2 regions of the Leuconostoc garlicum genome follow, and region 2 is predicted to be linked to the other one. Evidence: a T-box and tRNA genes for the amino acid it is inferred to sense, from the RefSeq annotation. Region 2 holds a T-box; the other holds one or more tRNA genes.
What was found. A T-box is a leader RNA that pairs with one kind of tRNA and senses whether it is charged. The one in region 2 lies ahead of thrS (threonine--tRNA ligase), so its partner is inferred to be a tRNA-Thr.

Region 1: it has a tRNA-Thr gene. The T-box ahead of thrS (threonine--tRNA ligase) is inferred to sense a tRNA for this amino acid. The anticodon was not compared.

The regions. Positions count from the first base shown of each region.
Region 1 covers NZ_CP016329.1:538,766-546,744, forward strand. Annotated here, with positions in the region: rRNA gene A9176_RS02655 (23S ribosomal RNA) at 1-1,627, shown strand, start outside; rRNA gene rrf (5S ribosomal RNA) at 1,724-1,840, shown strand; tRNA gene A9176_RS02665 (tRNA-Ser) at 1,907-1,995, shown strand; tRNA gene A9176_RS02670 (tRNA-Val) at 1,999-2,071, shown strand; tRNA gene A9176_RS02675 (tRNA-Thr) at 2,111-2,183, shown strand; tRNA gene A9176_RS02680 (tRNA-Gly) at 2,191-2,262, shown strand; tRNA gene A9176_RS02685 (tRNA-Leu) at 2,268-2,351, shown strand; tRNA gene A9176_RS02690 (tRNA-Arg) at 2,357-2,430, shown strand; tRNA gene A9176_RS02695 (tRNA-Pro) at 2,497-2,570, shown strand; tRNA gene A9176_RS02700 (tRNA-Met) at 2,600-2,673, shown strand; tRNA gene A9176_RS02705 (tRNA-Ile) at 2,688-2,761, shown strand; tRNA gene A9176_RS02710 (tRNA-Ser) at 2,790-2,879, shown strand; tRNA gene A9176_RS02715 (tRNA-Met) at 2,908-2,981, shown strand; tRNA gene A9176_RS02720 (tRNA-Asp) at 2,984-3,057, shown strand; tRNA gene A9176_RS02725 (tRNA-Phe) at 3,080-3,152, shown strand; tRNA gene A9176_RS02730 (tRNA-Gly) at 3,184-3,254, shown strand; tRNA gene A9176_RS02735 (tRNA-Ile) at 3,280-3,353, shown strand; gene A9176_RS02740 (MFS transporter) at 3,744-4,937, shown strand; gene A9176_RS02745 (TIGR01457 family HAD-type hydrolase) at 4,976-5,749, opposite strand; gene A9176_RS08710 (hypothetical protein) at 5,994-6,404, shown strand; gene A9176_RS02750 (DUF6681 family protein) at 6,405-7,199, shown strand; gene A9176_RS02755 (GNAT family N-acetyltransferase) at 7,201-7,644, opposite strand; gene A9176_RS02760 (LTA synthase family protein) at 7,704-7,979, shown strand, end outside.
Region 2 covers NZ_CP016329.1:1,024,855-1,032,833, forward strand. Annotated here, with positions in the region: gene A9176_RS05310 (YebC/PmpR family DNA-binding transcriptional regulator) at 1-541, shown strand, start outside; gene A9176_RS05315 (flavodoxin) at 618-1,070, opposite strand; gene larD (D/L-lactic acid transporter LarD) at 1,335-2,054, shown strand; gene A9176_RS08965 (hypothetical protein) at 2,143-2,265, shown strand; T-box leader at 2,302-2,507, shown strand; gene thrS (threonine--tRNA ligase) at 2,598-4,562, shown strand; gene A9176_RS05330 (amino acid permease) at 4,658-6,031, shown strand; gene A9176_RS05335 (DUF1361 domain-containing protein) at 6,124-6,759, shown strand; ribosomal protein L20 leader region at 6,793-6,917, shown strand; gene infC (translation initiation factor IF-3) at 6,930-7,469, shown strand; gene rpmI (50S ribosomal protein L35) at 7,532-7,729, shown strand; gene rplT (50S ribosomal protein L20) at 7,811-7,979, shown strand, end outside.

The DNA.
Region 1 (7,979 bases), 490 kb from region 2:
GAATGCCGGTATGAGTAGCGAAAGACAGGTGAGAATCCTGTCCACCGAATGACTAAGGTTTCCTGGGGAAGGCTCGTCCACCCAGGGTTAGTCGGGACCTAAGGCGAGGCTGAGAAGCGTAGTCGATGGATAACAGGTTGAGATTCCTGTACCAGTAGTAATGCGTTTGACCGATGGAGGGACGCAGGAGGCTACCAGATGCGCACTGATGGATATGTGCGTGCAAGCAGTAAGTCTTGTAGAGAGTGAAATGCTTTCTACTATAAGGACAAGCTGTGATGCGGATCGAAATAAAGTAGAGAAGTCTGAGACGTCACACTGCCGAGAAAAGCTTCTAGGAAGTATTACACTGCCCGTACCGCAAACCGACACAGGTAGTCGAGTGGAGAACACTAAGGTGAGCGAGAGAACCCTCGTTAAGGAACTCGGCAAAATGACCCCGTAACTTCGGGAGAAGGGGTGCTCATGGCAACATGAGCCGCAGTGAATAGGCCCAGGCGACTGTTTATCAAAAACACAGGTTTCTGCAAAATCGTAAGATGAAGTATAGGGGCTGACGCCTGCCCGGTGCTGGAAGGTTAAAAGGAGTGCTTAGCTTCGGCGAAGGTACGAATTGAAGCCCCAGTAAACGGCGGCCGTAACTATAACGGTCCTAAGGTAGCGAAATTCCTTGTCGGGTAAGTTCCGACCCGCACGAAAGGCGTAACGATCTGGGCACTGTCTCAACGAGGGACTCGGTGAAATTTAAATACCCGTGAAGATGCGGGTTACCCGCGACAGGACGGAAAGACCCCATGGAGCTTTACTGTAGCTTGATATTGAATGTTTGTGCTGCTTGTACAGAATAGGTAGGAGACGAAGAAGTTTGGACGCCAGTCTAGACGGAGTCGAAATGTGGGATACTACCCTCGTTGTATGAACATTCTAACACTGGTCGCTTATCGCGATCGTGGACAGTGTCTGGCGGGCAGTTTGACTGGGGCGGTCGCCTCCTAAAAGGTAACGGAGGCGCTCAAAGGTTTGCTCAGAATGGTTGGAAATCATTCGTAGCGTGTAAAGGCATAAGCAAGCTTGACTGCGAGAGTTACAACTCGAGCAGGTACGAAAGTAGGACTTAGTGATCCGGTGGTTCCGCATGGAAGGGCCATCGCTCAACGGATAAAAGCTACCCTGGGGATAACAGGCTCATCTCCCCCAAGAGTCCACATCGACGGGGAGGTTTGGCACCTCGATGTCGGCTCATCGCATCCTGGGGCTGTAGTCGGTCCCAAGGGTTGGGCTGTTCGCCCATTAAAGCGGTACGCGAGCTGGGTTCAGAACGTCGTGAGACAGTTCGGTCCCTATCCGTCGCGGGCGCAGGAAATTTGAGAGGAGTTGCCCTTAGTACGAGAGGACCGGGGTGAACAAACCGCTGGTGTACCAGTTGTTCCGCCAGGAGCATCGCTGGGTAGCTATGTTTGGATGAGATAAACGCTGAAAGCATCTAAGTGTGAAACTCGCCTCGAGATGAGATTTCCCATTCTTTATGAAGTAAGACCCCTTAGAGATGATGAGGTAGATAGGCTAGAAGTGGAAGTACAGTGATGTATGTAGCGGACTAGTACTAATAGGTCGAGGACTTAACCAAAGTCTAGTACAGGAATGTACAACAAGCAAGATTATGAGTGGTTCAATTTAAAAGAAGAATTTGATACTATTTAGTTTTGAGTGAATAACTCAAAGGTGTCGTGTCGATAGCATAGAGGACACACCTGTTCCCATTCCGAACACAGAAGTTAAGCTCTATCACGCCGAAAGTAGTTGCCGGATCGCTGGCTGCGAGGATAGGAAGATGCGATGCCGTACATAGGAAGTGCTCTGAGAAGAGTGCTTTTGCTTTATATAAAGAGAGAGAACGGAAGATTTCGGAGAGGTGTCCGAGTCTGGCCGAAGGAGCATGGTTGGAAACCATGTAAGCAAGGAATTGTTTCGAGGGTTCGAATCCCTTCCTCTCCATATGGACGCTTAGCTCAGCTGGGAGAGCACCTGCCTTACAAGCAGGGGGTCACAGGTTCGATCCCTGTAGCGTCCATTGACGAAAGTCAAAACCGGCACGTCGGGATAAAGCGATGCCGACTTAGCTCAGTTGGTAGAGCACCGCTCTTGTAAAGCGGGGGTCGAAGGTTCGAGTCCTTTAGTCGGCATGTTCATGCGGAAGTAGTTCAGTGGTAGAACATCACCTTGCCATGGTGGGGGTCGCGGGTTCGAATCCCGTCTTCCGCTTCTATGCCGGCGTGGCGGAATAGGCAGACGCACAGGACTTAAAATCCTGCGATAGAAATATCGTACCGGTTCGATCCCGGTCGCCGGCATATATGCACCTATAGCGCAATTGGATAGAGCGTCTGACTACGAATCAGGAGGTTGCAGGTTCGACTCCTGCTAGGTGCATAGAGGTTGAAGGAATTCAAACTCTTTTTTTAAGTTTAAAGGGGCAGAAGCTCTCGTAGAACTTTTCGGGACGTAGCTCAGCTTGGTAGAGCACCTGGTTTGGGACCAGGGGGTCGCAGGTTCGAATCCTGTCGTCCCGATTGACAAACCAAAATTTGTCAAAGACGATCGCGGTGTAGCTCAGCTGGCTAGAGCGTCCGGTTCATACCCGGGAGGTCGAGGGTTCGATCCCCCCTGCCGCGATAGGCTCGAAAAAAGGACCTTTAGCTCAGTTGGTTAGAGCAGACGGCTCATAACCGTCCGGTCGTTGGTTCGAGTCCAACAAGGTCCATGCAGGACAAGAAAAAGCAACAGATGATGGAGAATTACCCAAGTCTGGCTGAAGGGAACGGTCTTGAAAACCGTCAGGTCGAGAAATCGGCGCGTGGGTTCGAATCCCACATTCTCCTTAGGTAGAGATACCAAACATAATATTATCGCGGGATGGAGCAGTCTGGTAGCTCGTCGGGCCCATAACCCGAAGGTCGTAGGTTCAAATCCTGCTCCCGCAATTGGTCGCATGGTCTAGTTGGTTAGGACGCCTGCCTGTCACGCAGGAGATCGCGGGTTCGAGCCCCGCTGTGACCGTTTAGTATGAAAGTGCTAAGATGGCTCTGTAGCTCAGTTGGTAGAGCATACGATTGAAGCTCGTAGTGTCGGCGGTTCGATTCCGTCCAGCGCCATGGATACCAGAGGTATCAGACAGAAAGCTTTGCGAATGTAGTTCAATGGTAGAATTCCAGCCTTCCAAGCTGGCTATGCGGGTTCGATTCCCGTCATTCGCTTTATGTTTAGGAATAGACATAAGAGGGGCCTGTAGCTCAGTTGGTTAGAGCACTGTGTTGATAACGCAGGGGTCACAGGTTCGAGTCCTGTCAGGCCCATCAATAAGAGAGGTAGCGTAAAGCTGCCTCTTTTTTCTTGCGGAAAATGACTGATAATAACTGTCATATATTTCTGAAAGTTTCATTCAGTTGAATTTGTCCTTAAATTTCACTAAGTTTATGGACGTATTAAAAAATTATTAGTCGTCTAACGTAAGATATGCTTGTATTTTATGAGATGATTAAAATTTTTTTGCGTACTTTGTGAAAAAGTGGTATTCTTAATGCAACTGTTTTCGTTTACAATGTTTTCATGCAAGCGTACGGTGTCAAATTGAACGGAGTTTTGTAACATGGACGGCGCTAAGACCGTTCTACGTTTATCACCGTCACCAACCTAGCTGTCTTGCTGGGTTTGAACTGTCGCAATGATAAACAAAGGAACGGGAAATGGAAGAGAAGTTATTTAATAAAGGGTTTATAGCAGTTACGAGCATTAATTTTATTGTCTATCTTGTATATTACTTAATGATGGTCATTATTGCGGTGATTGCACATGAAGAACTACATGCATCGTTTGGCCAGGCGGGCGTGGCATCGGGGATATATATTATTGGAACGTTGGTGGCGCGACTCATTGTCGGCAAAGAGTTAGAGTTAGTCGGTCGTCGCCAAATTGCGCGCTGGGGGGCTGTCTTTTATCTCGTGACAACAATTGCCTACTTATTTGTGCCTAATATCTTGGTGCTGGATACGGTGCGTTTGTTGAACGGTTTTGCTTACGGGATGACTTCAACGGCCCTGAATGCCATTGTCACGGATTTTATTCCAGATAATCGACGTGGTGAGGGGATTAATTACTACGGCTTGAGCACAAGTTTGGCAGCAGCTATTGGCCCATTTGTTGGCTTAATGTTGTTGAATGCGACGAGTTTTCACTTTATTGTGCTGTTGTCAGTTGCCTTAATTGCTGCCGCAATGGTTGCGTTATTTATGATTAAAATTACGAATGTGACGCTTACTGATGCGCATCGTCAAGCATTAAAATCATGGCAAATCTCAAGTTTTGTTGAGTATAAAGTTGGCTTAATTGCCTTAATTGGATTTTTGATGGGGCTATCATATTCCAGTGTTTTAGCCTTTTTGGCCTCGTATGCAGAGAGTTTGAATCTAGTCGCCGTTAGTTCCTTCTTCTTTGTTGTCTATGCCGGCATTGTCACGATCACACGGCCGATGTCTGGGCGGATTTTTGATCGGTTTGGTGAAAATATGGTCATGTATCCGAGTTATATTTTCTTAACGATTGGCCTGATTATTTTAGGCTTAACCCATGATGGCGTGACGTTACTACTATCTGGAGCATTTATTGGCCTTGGCTACGGCACATTTATGTCAAATGGTCAGGCAGTGACGTTGAAGTTAGTTTCGGCGCGTCGGATTGGGATTGCTTTATCGACTTACTTTATCGGCTTAGATTTGGGCTTGGGTGTCGGGCCTTATGCCTTTGGGGCCTTACATGCGTATGTGCCATTTAGAGACTTGTATTTCATTGCGGCAATTATACCGCTTATTTCGGCCATTCTGTATTACCTCTTTTACCGACCTGCGAAACGGCAAATAGCAGCAGACGGTTTAGTGAATTAACGTAAAAAAGCACTGTTTCACGTGAAACAGTGCTTTTTTTATAGGTGCCAATCATCAAGTGAGGCGACTTCATAGGTTGGTTTTTGTGTGACTTGCGCAATTTGTTCAGGGGTTGAAACACCTGAATAGACCAGCAACGTATCAATCCCATTATTGATCCCCGCAAGAATATCTGTTTGATAATTATCGCCGACCATCAGGACGTCTTGCGGTGCCACACCCAGCCGTTGGCAGGCGCCAGTCATAATGGGTGCTTCGGGCTTGGCAATAATAATGGGCGCGGTTTGGGTTGCTGTTTGTAGCGCGCTCACCAATGTGCCGGCACCAGGTAGCATACCGGCTTCAGTTGGTAAATTGGTATCACAATTAGTGGCAATAAACAGTGCACCAGTTTGAATGGCCAAAGTGGCTTGAACCAATTTGTCATAAGTGAATTGGCGATCTAAGCCCATGACGACAACATCCGCCTGATGATCAGCCACAAGTGTGTAACCGGCGGACTGGATGGCTGTTTGCAAACCAGCTTCGCCGATGACCAAAATTTTAGCTTGATCAGGTACATGGGTCTTGAGATAATCCGCCGTTGCCATTGCACTAGTATAGACTTGATCTGGTGTTGTCACAATCCCATGATTTTGAGTGAGGTTGTTGGCAACCGCTTCAGGCGTTTTAGTTGAGTTATTTGTGACGAAGAGGTAAGGAATCTGTTGCGCACGTAACCGGTCAATGAAACGTTTGCCTGACGAATATTGTCTTGTACCTTGATAAATGGTCCCATCTAAATCAATAAAATAAGCCTGATATTGTCTCATCTGCTTTAATCTCCATTTAATTTCTAATAGTTATATTATATACATCAACAAGTGTTGATATCAAACAACGAATCAACGGACGCTCTCTCTCCAATCTCAATCTCCCTAAAAAATAAAATCTCCTAAAATATTTTATAAAAATGTCCGCCCGCAAGCAGTTGCGGGTTTTCGTTGCTTATAGGGATATTTTTACCGAGAGGTGGCGTGGATTGTTTTGATATCAGCAGCTTTTTTTGGGGGCATTATGACTAAGAAATATCGGACACCGCCTTTTTTAACGCCGGCGGCAATTGTGTCACTGATTATTGCGATTAGTGCGGGGAATCTTGCTGTCAATGTTGCAACTGGTACCAAAGAGGGTGGCCAAGTTGCACCACGACAAACAAGTGTGGTGTCATCGGTGACGAGTTCATCTCATGTGACTGAATCGGTTCCTAGCAGTACGTCATCATCGTCAACTAACGTGATATCCTCTTCGGCTGTGACGTCGTCGTTGCCAGCATCATCCTCATCATCGTCGCAACAAGCTGACGTTTCGGCAAATAGTACGCCGGCTTCGTCGTCAGCTGTCAGCAGTTCAACGTCTCAGGTACCAGCAGACAAAGCGGTGAGTGCAACGATTCCTGAGACAACGCCGACAGGAGGTGGACAATAAGTGTTTACGTTACTTGATTTAGTGAATAGCTATTTGGGCTATTTTTCAACGAATTCTAAAACAAAAAATCGGATTTATACGGCTGTTAGTGCTATCGGCGTCTGGTATGTGTTATATATTGCCTATCGTTTTTTGGCCAATGGGCGTTGGCTACGCGGGGCAATGATTGCCATTGTTTTTGTTATCTTGGCTTATTTTGTCGTTTTAAATATTATTTACTATTTTACAAATACTGTGGTCAAATGGGATATTTCGCCAAAAATTGAGAAAGTGTTAGGCGGCCCGCAGCTGGAGGAAGAGAAAGCGGCTGTGCATGAAGTCATTGTACCCGCTAATGGGCTGTATCAACGACAACATGTGATGCTGGGTGAAGTGACGGTCAATGCCACGCAGCAAGACAATATCACGCAATTAGCCACGGCGTTGATGCAACTCGGGCTGATGAAACAAGATTATGGCCATCTTGGTGAACAGGCACAACGGCAAATTATTTTACAGCACGATGTGATTTTTGCGAATCACCCAGGCACGCTTTTACCCTATTTTGATATGGTTGAAGTCGGTGGTGACATCAAAATTATGGGGGGCATTAACCAATTACAAGCGCGTGAACTTGGCACACTGGTCATGGTTGGTATGACACCTACACATCAGGCCATGATGACCTATCGATTAGCGCTGTCATCCGTTGTGATCACTGGTGGCATGGGACATGTTGCGACGCGCACGGCGTTGCTCGCTGTCCAACAACCATACAAGATTCAGGTTGAAGTAGCCTACGAAAAAAAGAATTGATTTACACCAATTCTTTTTTCATGTTGATATGTAAAATGTCTGCCTCGTAGAATTCATCGCCAAAAGCTTGGAAACCTAAGTTTTCGTAGAAGCCTTTTGCTTGAACTTGTGCCCCTAGTTCAAGGGCTTGGATATGGTAACCTGGGGCTAATTTTTCAATGTAGGCGAATAATTGGCGTCCGATGCCTTGACCGCGCATTGGATAAAGGGTTGCGACGCGTTGGATATGCCAAACCCCAGGTTGCTCTTCAAAAACGCGGGCCGTACCAGCCAATTTACCGTCAACATAAGCCACAATGTGTAAGGCCGTTGCTTCAACTGTTGGGTTGTCTAGCTCAAGTTGCATTGGGACGCCTTGTTCGGCAACAAAAACGGTTGTGCGAATGGTCAGGGCGTCGTCATGGATGGGACCTAGCCCAATTTGATGTTTGATTTCTATTGTCATACGAGTATTATAACAAGTTTTAACGCAAGGTGTATCGCTTTATTGGTATAATGGAGATTATGAAAAATCGTGTAAAAAAAAGCTTGAAACAGTTCTGGCAGACGACATTAGCGCCAAAAAATTGGCTGCGACAACTCAATACGCGACGCGGATTTTTTGCTTGGGTCCTGACGCTGTTTACCTTAAAGACTATTTTAGCCTACGGTGTTGACTTTGAATGGTTACATGTCCAAGATCCGTTACAGGTGTTGTTAATGTCAGTGAATCCAATTGGGTTTACGATGATTTTATTCAGTTTGACGTTATTTATTAAACCCAAGCAGCTCTATTACGGC
Region 2 (7,979 bases):
GCCAAAAGATAATATTCAACGGGCATTAGATAAGGCGTCAGGCGCCGGTGGTCAAAAGTTTGAAGAAGTGACTTATGAAGGCTATGGGACTGCTGGTGTTGCCATTTTAGTTGAAGCATCAACGGACAACATCAACCGTACAGTGTCAAGTATTCGTAATTCCTTTAAGCATTTTGGTGGGGCACTTGGGACAAGTGGTTCCGTGGCCTTCCAATTCGATCGGAAAGGTTACTTAGCGATTAACCGTGCTGATTTTCCCGATTTGGATGAAGATACGGTACTTGAAGCAGCATTGGAAGCTGGTGCGGAAGATGTGCAAACACAAGACGAAGTCTTTGAAATTTACACAACGGCAGCTGATTTTCAAGCTGTTGAATCAGCGATGACAGCTGCCGGCTATGTTTTTGAAGAAGCCGAAGTCACAATGATTGCGCAAAATCCGGCTGAAATTTCGGATGAAGATCGTGAAAAGTTAGACAAGCTTGTCGACGAATTAGAAGAAAACGAAGATGTTTTGGCGGTTTATACCACTGCTGACTAAAAAAGAACCTCATTAAGTGCGGTGTACCCCGAAAGTTAAAGCAACTTTCGGGGTACACCACATACGAGGTTCTTTTTTAGTGTTGTGCTTTGGCAGTGGCGATCAATTGCTGTACAAATGCTGTTAGGGCAGCTGTATCAGTCTCGTCTGGGCGTAGATTAACCTTAACGCCTTCAGCGCCTTTAATGGCCTGCGTTTTGGCAAATTGCGCTTCAAATTTTGGCACAGCAACACAGTAATCTGACAAATAGTAGGTATCGCCTGAACCCGCAACACCATAAACAACGTGGTCTAAGGTGGCGTCGGCCAAGTCTTCAAAGAAATCTAAGCCTTCATCCGGCAGTGAGCCTTGATCATAGGTGTAGGGCACCACGACGGCAATATCAACGTCTTCAAATTCGTCAACTTCTGTTTGTGAGATTTCCGTTTTTTTAACGGCGATATTTGCGGCTTCAAACGCTGCGACGACGATGTCTGCGACCTCTTCGTTATTACCGGTAATTGTTGCGTATACGACGTGTGCCTGCATGAGTATGTTTGTGATGGGGCGGTTAAACAGAAATGTTTGACCGTGTCGCCATATCCTCCATTTTATTGTTAGTCTTTATTATAAAGGAGTAAGCACTAAAATTACAGTTGGAGTTCGTGAATAAAAACACGCAATGTGACAATTTGTTGACAAAACACTAAAATGACTTTACACGTTAAAGGCAAGGCCTTAAGATTAGGAATGGAAATTTAATAAAAAAACCGCGACTTCTTGATAGATTTGCGACCGCTTAGGAGATTACAAATGATACACCAGTTGTTGGCTGAATTTATGGGCACAGCGCTCATGATCATCTTCGGTGTCGGCGTACACGCTGACGATGTATTGAATCGGACGAAGTACCATGGGTCCGGACACATTTTTGCAATCACAACGTGGGGATTTGGCATTAGCATTGTGCTTTTCGTCTTTGGTGATGTCTTTATCAACCCAGCGATGGCGATGGTGCAATTAGTGCTTGGTCGAATTGACTTTTGGTACTTCCTGGCCGTGAGTGTGGTTGAAATATTGGGTGCTTTGGTAGGATCCTTAATTGTGTACGTGATGTATGCGGATCAATTCAAATTATCTGAAAAAGATATTGATCCAGTCATTGTGCGCAACATTTTCTCAACTGCACCGGCAATTCGCAATTTACCACGCAACTTCTTCGTTGAAGCATTTGCGACATTTATCTTTATGACAAGTATTTTGGCCATTTCAGCGCGGGCTGGGGATGTGCCTGGTATGGTACCGTTGGCTGTTGGGTTCCTTGTCTGGGCAATTGGTATGGGTCTTGGTGGTACCACTGGCTTTGCCATGAACTTGGCACGTGATATGGGACCAAGATTAGCTTATGCGATTATCCCTTGGAAAAATCGCACAACGGCTGATTTCAAGTACGGTATCCTCGTACCAGGTATCGCACCATTTGTGGGAGCGATTTTTGCAGCACTATTTTCAAAATACTATTTAGGCCTCTAATCGGCCTTTTTTTATTGGCATGGGTCACTTGTAATTTAGGGTGGCTTCGCTATAATTGAGATACGCTATGAATAAAGAGGAAAAAATCATGACATTAACAGAATCACAATATAATGCTTTGAAAGTGGCTTTTGACAACGGTATTTTAGATCATGACGCTCAAGCAAAAGAAGCACTGGCTATTTTACTTGATGCCGTAGCGCCACAATAATTGTTGCAAAAATAACAAAATGGTGCTAAACTAACTTCAATAACGTTGATAAGGACAACTCAAGTGTTAGCAAGCGAATAGAGAACTCATGGTTGGTGGAAATGAGTGGCTTGTGCAGGCGAGACTACCTTTGAGTGACAGTGAGTAAAGTCTGAAAGCTGTCCGGGTGACACCGTTAACTGTCATTTGAGTGGCACATTTTGTGCTGAACTTGGGTGGTACCACGGTAAAACGTCCCTTTGAGTCGCAATGGCTCAAAGGGACGTTTTTGTTTTTTTTAATGTTATCAACGTTTGTCGAAGCACAAACGTCAGTGAAAGGAAATAACGATTATGTCAGAAATTAAGCTTACTTTTCCCGATGGTGCAGTGAAGGAATTCCCAGCAGGCACAACACCATTGGTTGTCGCTGAAAGTATTTCTAAGTCTTTGGCCAAGAAGTCAGTTTCAGCTAAGTTAGACGGCGCTTATGTGGGTATGCATGATGTCATTCCTGCATCCGGTGATTTTCAATTAATTACAACGGCTGATGATGAAGCGTTGGATTTGTTGCGTCATTCTGCCTCACACTTATTGGCACAAGCCTTAAAGCGTTTGCCAAAGTTTGCTAACATGCACTTTGGCGTGGGACCATTTATTGAAAATGGTTTCTACTATGATACAGATAACGGTGCCGGTAACCAAGTGACGGTTGAAGATTTCGCTGAAATCGAAGCCATGATGCACAAGATTGCCAAGGAAGACTTGCCAATTGTGTCACGCGAAGTGTCACGTGACGAAGCTTTGGCGATGTTTGCGGATGATCCTTATAAGGTTGAATTGATTTCAGATTTGCCTGAAAATGCCACAATCACAATTGCTGTCCAAGGCGATCATGTTGAATTGGATAAGGGTGGTTTGGTCCCATCAACAGGTTGGTTGAAGCATTTTAAGTTGACATCAGTGGCTGGTGCTTACTGGCGTGGTAAGTCATCTAACCCAATGATGCAACGTGTTTATGGAATTGCGGAATGGAAGCAAGCCGACGTTGAAGCAGAATTGCAACGTCGTGAAGAAGCTAAAGAACGTGACCACCGGACGATTGGTCGTGACATGGACTTGTTCTTTACGAGTCAAGAAGTGGGTTCAGGTTTGCCAGTTTGGTTACCAAATGGGGCAACGATTCGCCGTCAAGTTGAACGTTACATCACCGACAAAGAATTGGCCAATGGTTACCAACACGTGTATACACCCGTTTTGTCTAACTTGAACTTGTATAAGACATCTGGTCACTGGGATCACTACCGTGAAGATATGTTCCCACCAATGGACATGGGCGATGGCGAATTCCTCGAATTGCGCCCAATGAACTGCCCATCACACATCATGGTCTTCAAGCACAAGCCACGTTCATATCGTGAATTGCCAATCCGAATTGCGGAATTGGGTATGATGCACCGTTATGAAAAGTCAGGTGCGTTGACTGGTTTGTCACGTGTGCGTGAAATGACATTGAACGATGGTCACACATTCGTTGAACCAGAAAAGTTGGAAGAAGAATTCAAGTCAATTTTGACAATGATGATGGAAGTTTACCGTGACTTCAACATCACGGATTACCGTTTCCGTTTGTCATATCGTGATCCTAAAAATACGGAAAAGTATTTTGATGATGATGAAATGTGGGAAAAGTCACAAGCACAATTGAAGCGTGCCATGGATGATCTTGGTTTGGATTATTACGAAGCCGAAGGTGAAGCAGCCTTTTATGGGCCAAAGCTTGATGTGCAAACAAAGACAGCTTTGGGTAATGAAGAAACAATGTCAACGATTCAATTGGACTTCTTGCTACCAGAACGCTTTAACTTGACTTATATTGGCGCCGATGGTCAAGATAACCATCGCCCAGTGATGCTGCACCGTGGTATTGTCGGCACGATGGAACGTTTCACAGCTTACTTGATTGAAATGTATAAGGGTGCTTTCCCAACTTGGTTGGCACCATTACAAGTACAAATCATTCCAGTCAACTTGGGTGCGCATGGTGCGTATGCTGAACAAATCAAAAAGCAACTCCAAGACGCTGGCCTACGTGCCAATGTGGAAACAAAAGATGCCAAGATGGGTTACTTGATTCGCGAAGCACAAACGAATAAGATTCCATATACATTGGTTTTGGGTGATTCTGAAGTTGAAGGTCAAACTGTCACAGTACGTAAGTACGGTGAAGAAAAGACAACAACGATGCCAATTGCTGATTTCCAAGCTGAAATTTTGGCAGATGTTGCTAATTATTCACGTCATACTAAAACAAATTAAGTCAAAGCACCTGGCGGGTTGCACGTCAGGTGCTTTGCTATTTATGCTGCATCTATCAGATGCCTAAAGTTCGCAAAGGAGAAGTTATTGATATCATGTCTGAGACAGTTGGAGACAGACGTCAGTCTACGAAACGTGGCCTGACAAATCGTCACGTACAGTTAATTGCCATTGGTGGTACCATTGGGACGGGTTTGTTTATGGGGGCTGGGCGTTCCATTAATTATGCTGGACCAGCCATCTTATGTGTTTACTTAATCATTGGTTTATTTATGTTTGTGGTGATGCGCGCGATTGGTGAACTGCTTTATGCAGATCCAAAGCAGCACACCTTTATTACCTTCATTACGCGATACATCGATAATCGTGCGGGCTTTTTTGCCCGATGGTCGTATTGGTTAACGGTGGTGTTTATGGGGATGGCTGAATTAACGGCCGTAGCCCAATATATCCAATTTTGGTTCCCGAATTTGCCGAGTTGGCTCATTCAAATTGTGATGTTAGTTGTCCTCACATTAGTGAATTTGGTGGCGGTTGCGGTATATGGTGAAACTGAATTTTGGTTTGCCATGATTAAAATCATGGCGATTTTAGCCTTGATTGTGACCGGTATCATCATGGCAGTCACCGGCTTTAAAACGCCAGTCGGTGACGTAACTTTTAACAATGTGTTCCAACATTTTTCACTCTTTCCAAATGGGTTTAGGCATTTTATTGATGCCTTTCAGATGGTCATGTTTGCGTTTGTGGGGATGGAATTTATTGGGATGACAGTTGCTGAAACGAAAAATCCCCGTAAAGTTTTGCCAAAAGCGATTAATCAAATTCCTTTACGTATTTTATTCTTCTATTTGGGTGCCTTAACGGTGATTATGGCAATCTATCCTTGGCAAAAAATTCCAGCCGATCAAAGTCCCTTTGTGATGGTCTTTCAATTGGTTGGAATTAAGTGGGCGGCAGCTTTGATTAATTTTGTCGTCTTAACCAGTGCTGCCTCTGCGTTGAGTTCCGTGATTTTTAGTGCGAGTCGCAACTTTTATGCGTTGGCTTATCAATCACACACACCGTATTTGCAACCCTTTAAAAAGTTGTCAAAAAGGCAATTACCAGTTAATGCCATTTTGATGACAGCTGGGATGGTTAGTTTTTCCGCAATTATTTCGGTGATACCAGCCATTACCAACGCCTTTAGCTTTGTGACAAGTGCGTCAACGGACTTGTTCTTAATGATCTATATTCTGATTTTGATTGCGTACTGGCGTTATCGACAATCTGACCAGTATATGGCTGACGGCTTTCTCATGATTGCCCCAAAGTTTTTTGTGCCAGCCGCAATTTTGTTCTTTGCCTTTGTCTTTATGACACTATTTTTCAATGTTGAGTCACGTGTCCCTGCAATTGGGGCAACGTTATGGTTACTGCTTTTTGGTGCAGTGGCTTACCGACAACCAAAAACACTGGCCAAATAATCTCATAAAAACGGTTCAATCAAGTGATATGATTGAACCGTTTTTATGAATTATGCTACACTAGTACCATTGAAAAAAAGGGGCGTGACGTTATGAATAACAAGTATTTCAATATTGCCATCATTCATGTCATGGTTGTTTTATTCTTTATCTTCGTACATTTGACACCCACACGCTTTACATTTTTAAATTGGAATGTCTTTTTGGCGTTACTACCATTTGATTTTGCTATTATTGTGTCGTTGACACGTGTTCGGCTTATTAAGGGATTATTCATGGCACTCTGGTTATTGTTTTTTCCAAATACCATGTATATGATGACAGACTTTATCCATCTTTATGCTATCGGAACCAATCTCGATCAAGCGACGCAATTTTTTAATTACGCGGTGCTGGCAACTGGTATCTTTATGGGGGTGGGGCTTGGTATTTTGAGTTTGGAAATCATCACGCAAACGATTTTTAAACGCCATGCCCATCTGGTTTATTTCTTGACGACGGCAGCGGTGTCAATCGTGTCAGCGTTTGGAATCTATCTTGGGCGTTATTTGCGCCTGAATTCATGGGATATCTTTTTTCATCTTGATAACGTGATGCGCAATATTGTTTTCTCGTTGAGTTATCATATGTTGGCCTTTATGATTCTATTTGCCGGCACCCAATTTGCCGTGTTGGTTATTTTCCATTATGGTATTCGATTGATTCAAATTAATCAGCAAGAGGCTTGACACTGAGTGTGTAATACGCTAAACTAGTATTTGTTGAACAAGTAGAAGCACCCGCTTCTCGCCATGTGACAAAGTCGCCTGGCAGATACAGTTATCCGGAAGGATTGCAAGTGTTGAAGTGGGTGAAGATTAGGTTCTTTACCCACTTTTCTTCTTGATTCACAAAATAAATTTGGAGGTGCCTGACAATAGCACGTCAACCACGACAAGTTGATTTAATCAACGATAATATTCGCGCCCCTCGTGTATTGCTGATCCATGACGGAAAGCAGACAGAAATGTCAACACGAGACGCACAAGAGATTGCTAACGATTTAGACCAAGATTTGGTATTGGTGCAAGCCAATGCTGAACCACCGGTTGCCAAGATTATGGATTGGGGAAAAGCAAAGTTTGAAGCGCAAAAGAAGCAAAAAGAACAACGCAAGAACCAAAAGATCGTGCAAGTGAAGGAAGTTCGTATGTCACCGGTCATTGACTCAGGCGATTTCGAGACACGTAAGAAGGCTGCTATCAAGTTCCTGTCACAAGGTAACAAGGTTAAGTTGAACTTGCGTTTCCGTGGTCGTATGATTACGCACCAAGACATCGGACGTCAAGTATTAGACCGGATGGCCGCAGAACTTGACGATATTGCCAAGGTTGAACAGCGTGCCAAGATGGACGGCCGCCAAATGTTTTTGGTCTTGGCACCTAAAGATGCCAAGTAATTAAAGGTTTAACCGCTTGTTTTCAAGCTTAAACAAAATCACATAGTAGGAGAATTAGTCACATGCCAAAGATGAAGACACACCGCGCATCAGCAAAGCGCTTTAAGAAGACAGCCAATGGTGGCTTCAAGTCAGCTTCAGCTTATACGTCACACCGTTTCCATGGTAAGACAAAGAAGCAACGTCGCCACTTGCGTGGTACACACATGATGGACAAGACAACTGTTAAGACATACGCTAAGTTGTTGGCAAACATCTAATTCGCGTTGCGATAGTTCATCTATCTACATTTTGGATTTTAATCCAACCAATTATTTATAAAATTTCAGGAGGAATTACCCATGCGAGTTAAGGGTGGTACAGTTACACGCGCACGTCGTAAGAAGATGGTTAAGTTGGCCAAGGGTTACCGTGGACAACGTCGTATTAATTTTAAGGTTGCTAAGCAACAAGTATGGAAGTCATACTTGTACGCATACCGTGATCGTAAGAACACAAAGCGTAACTTCC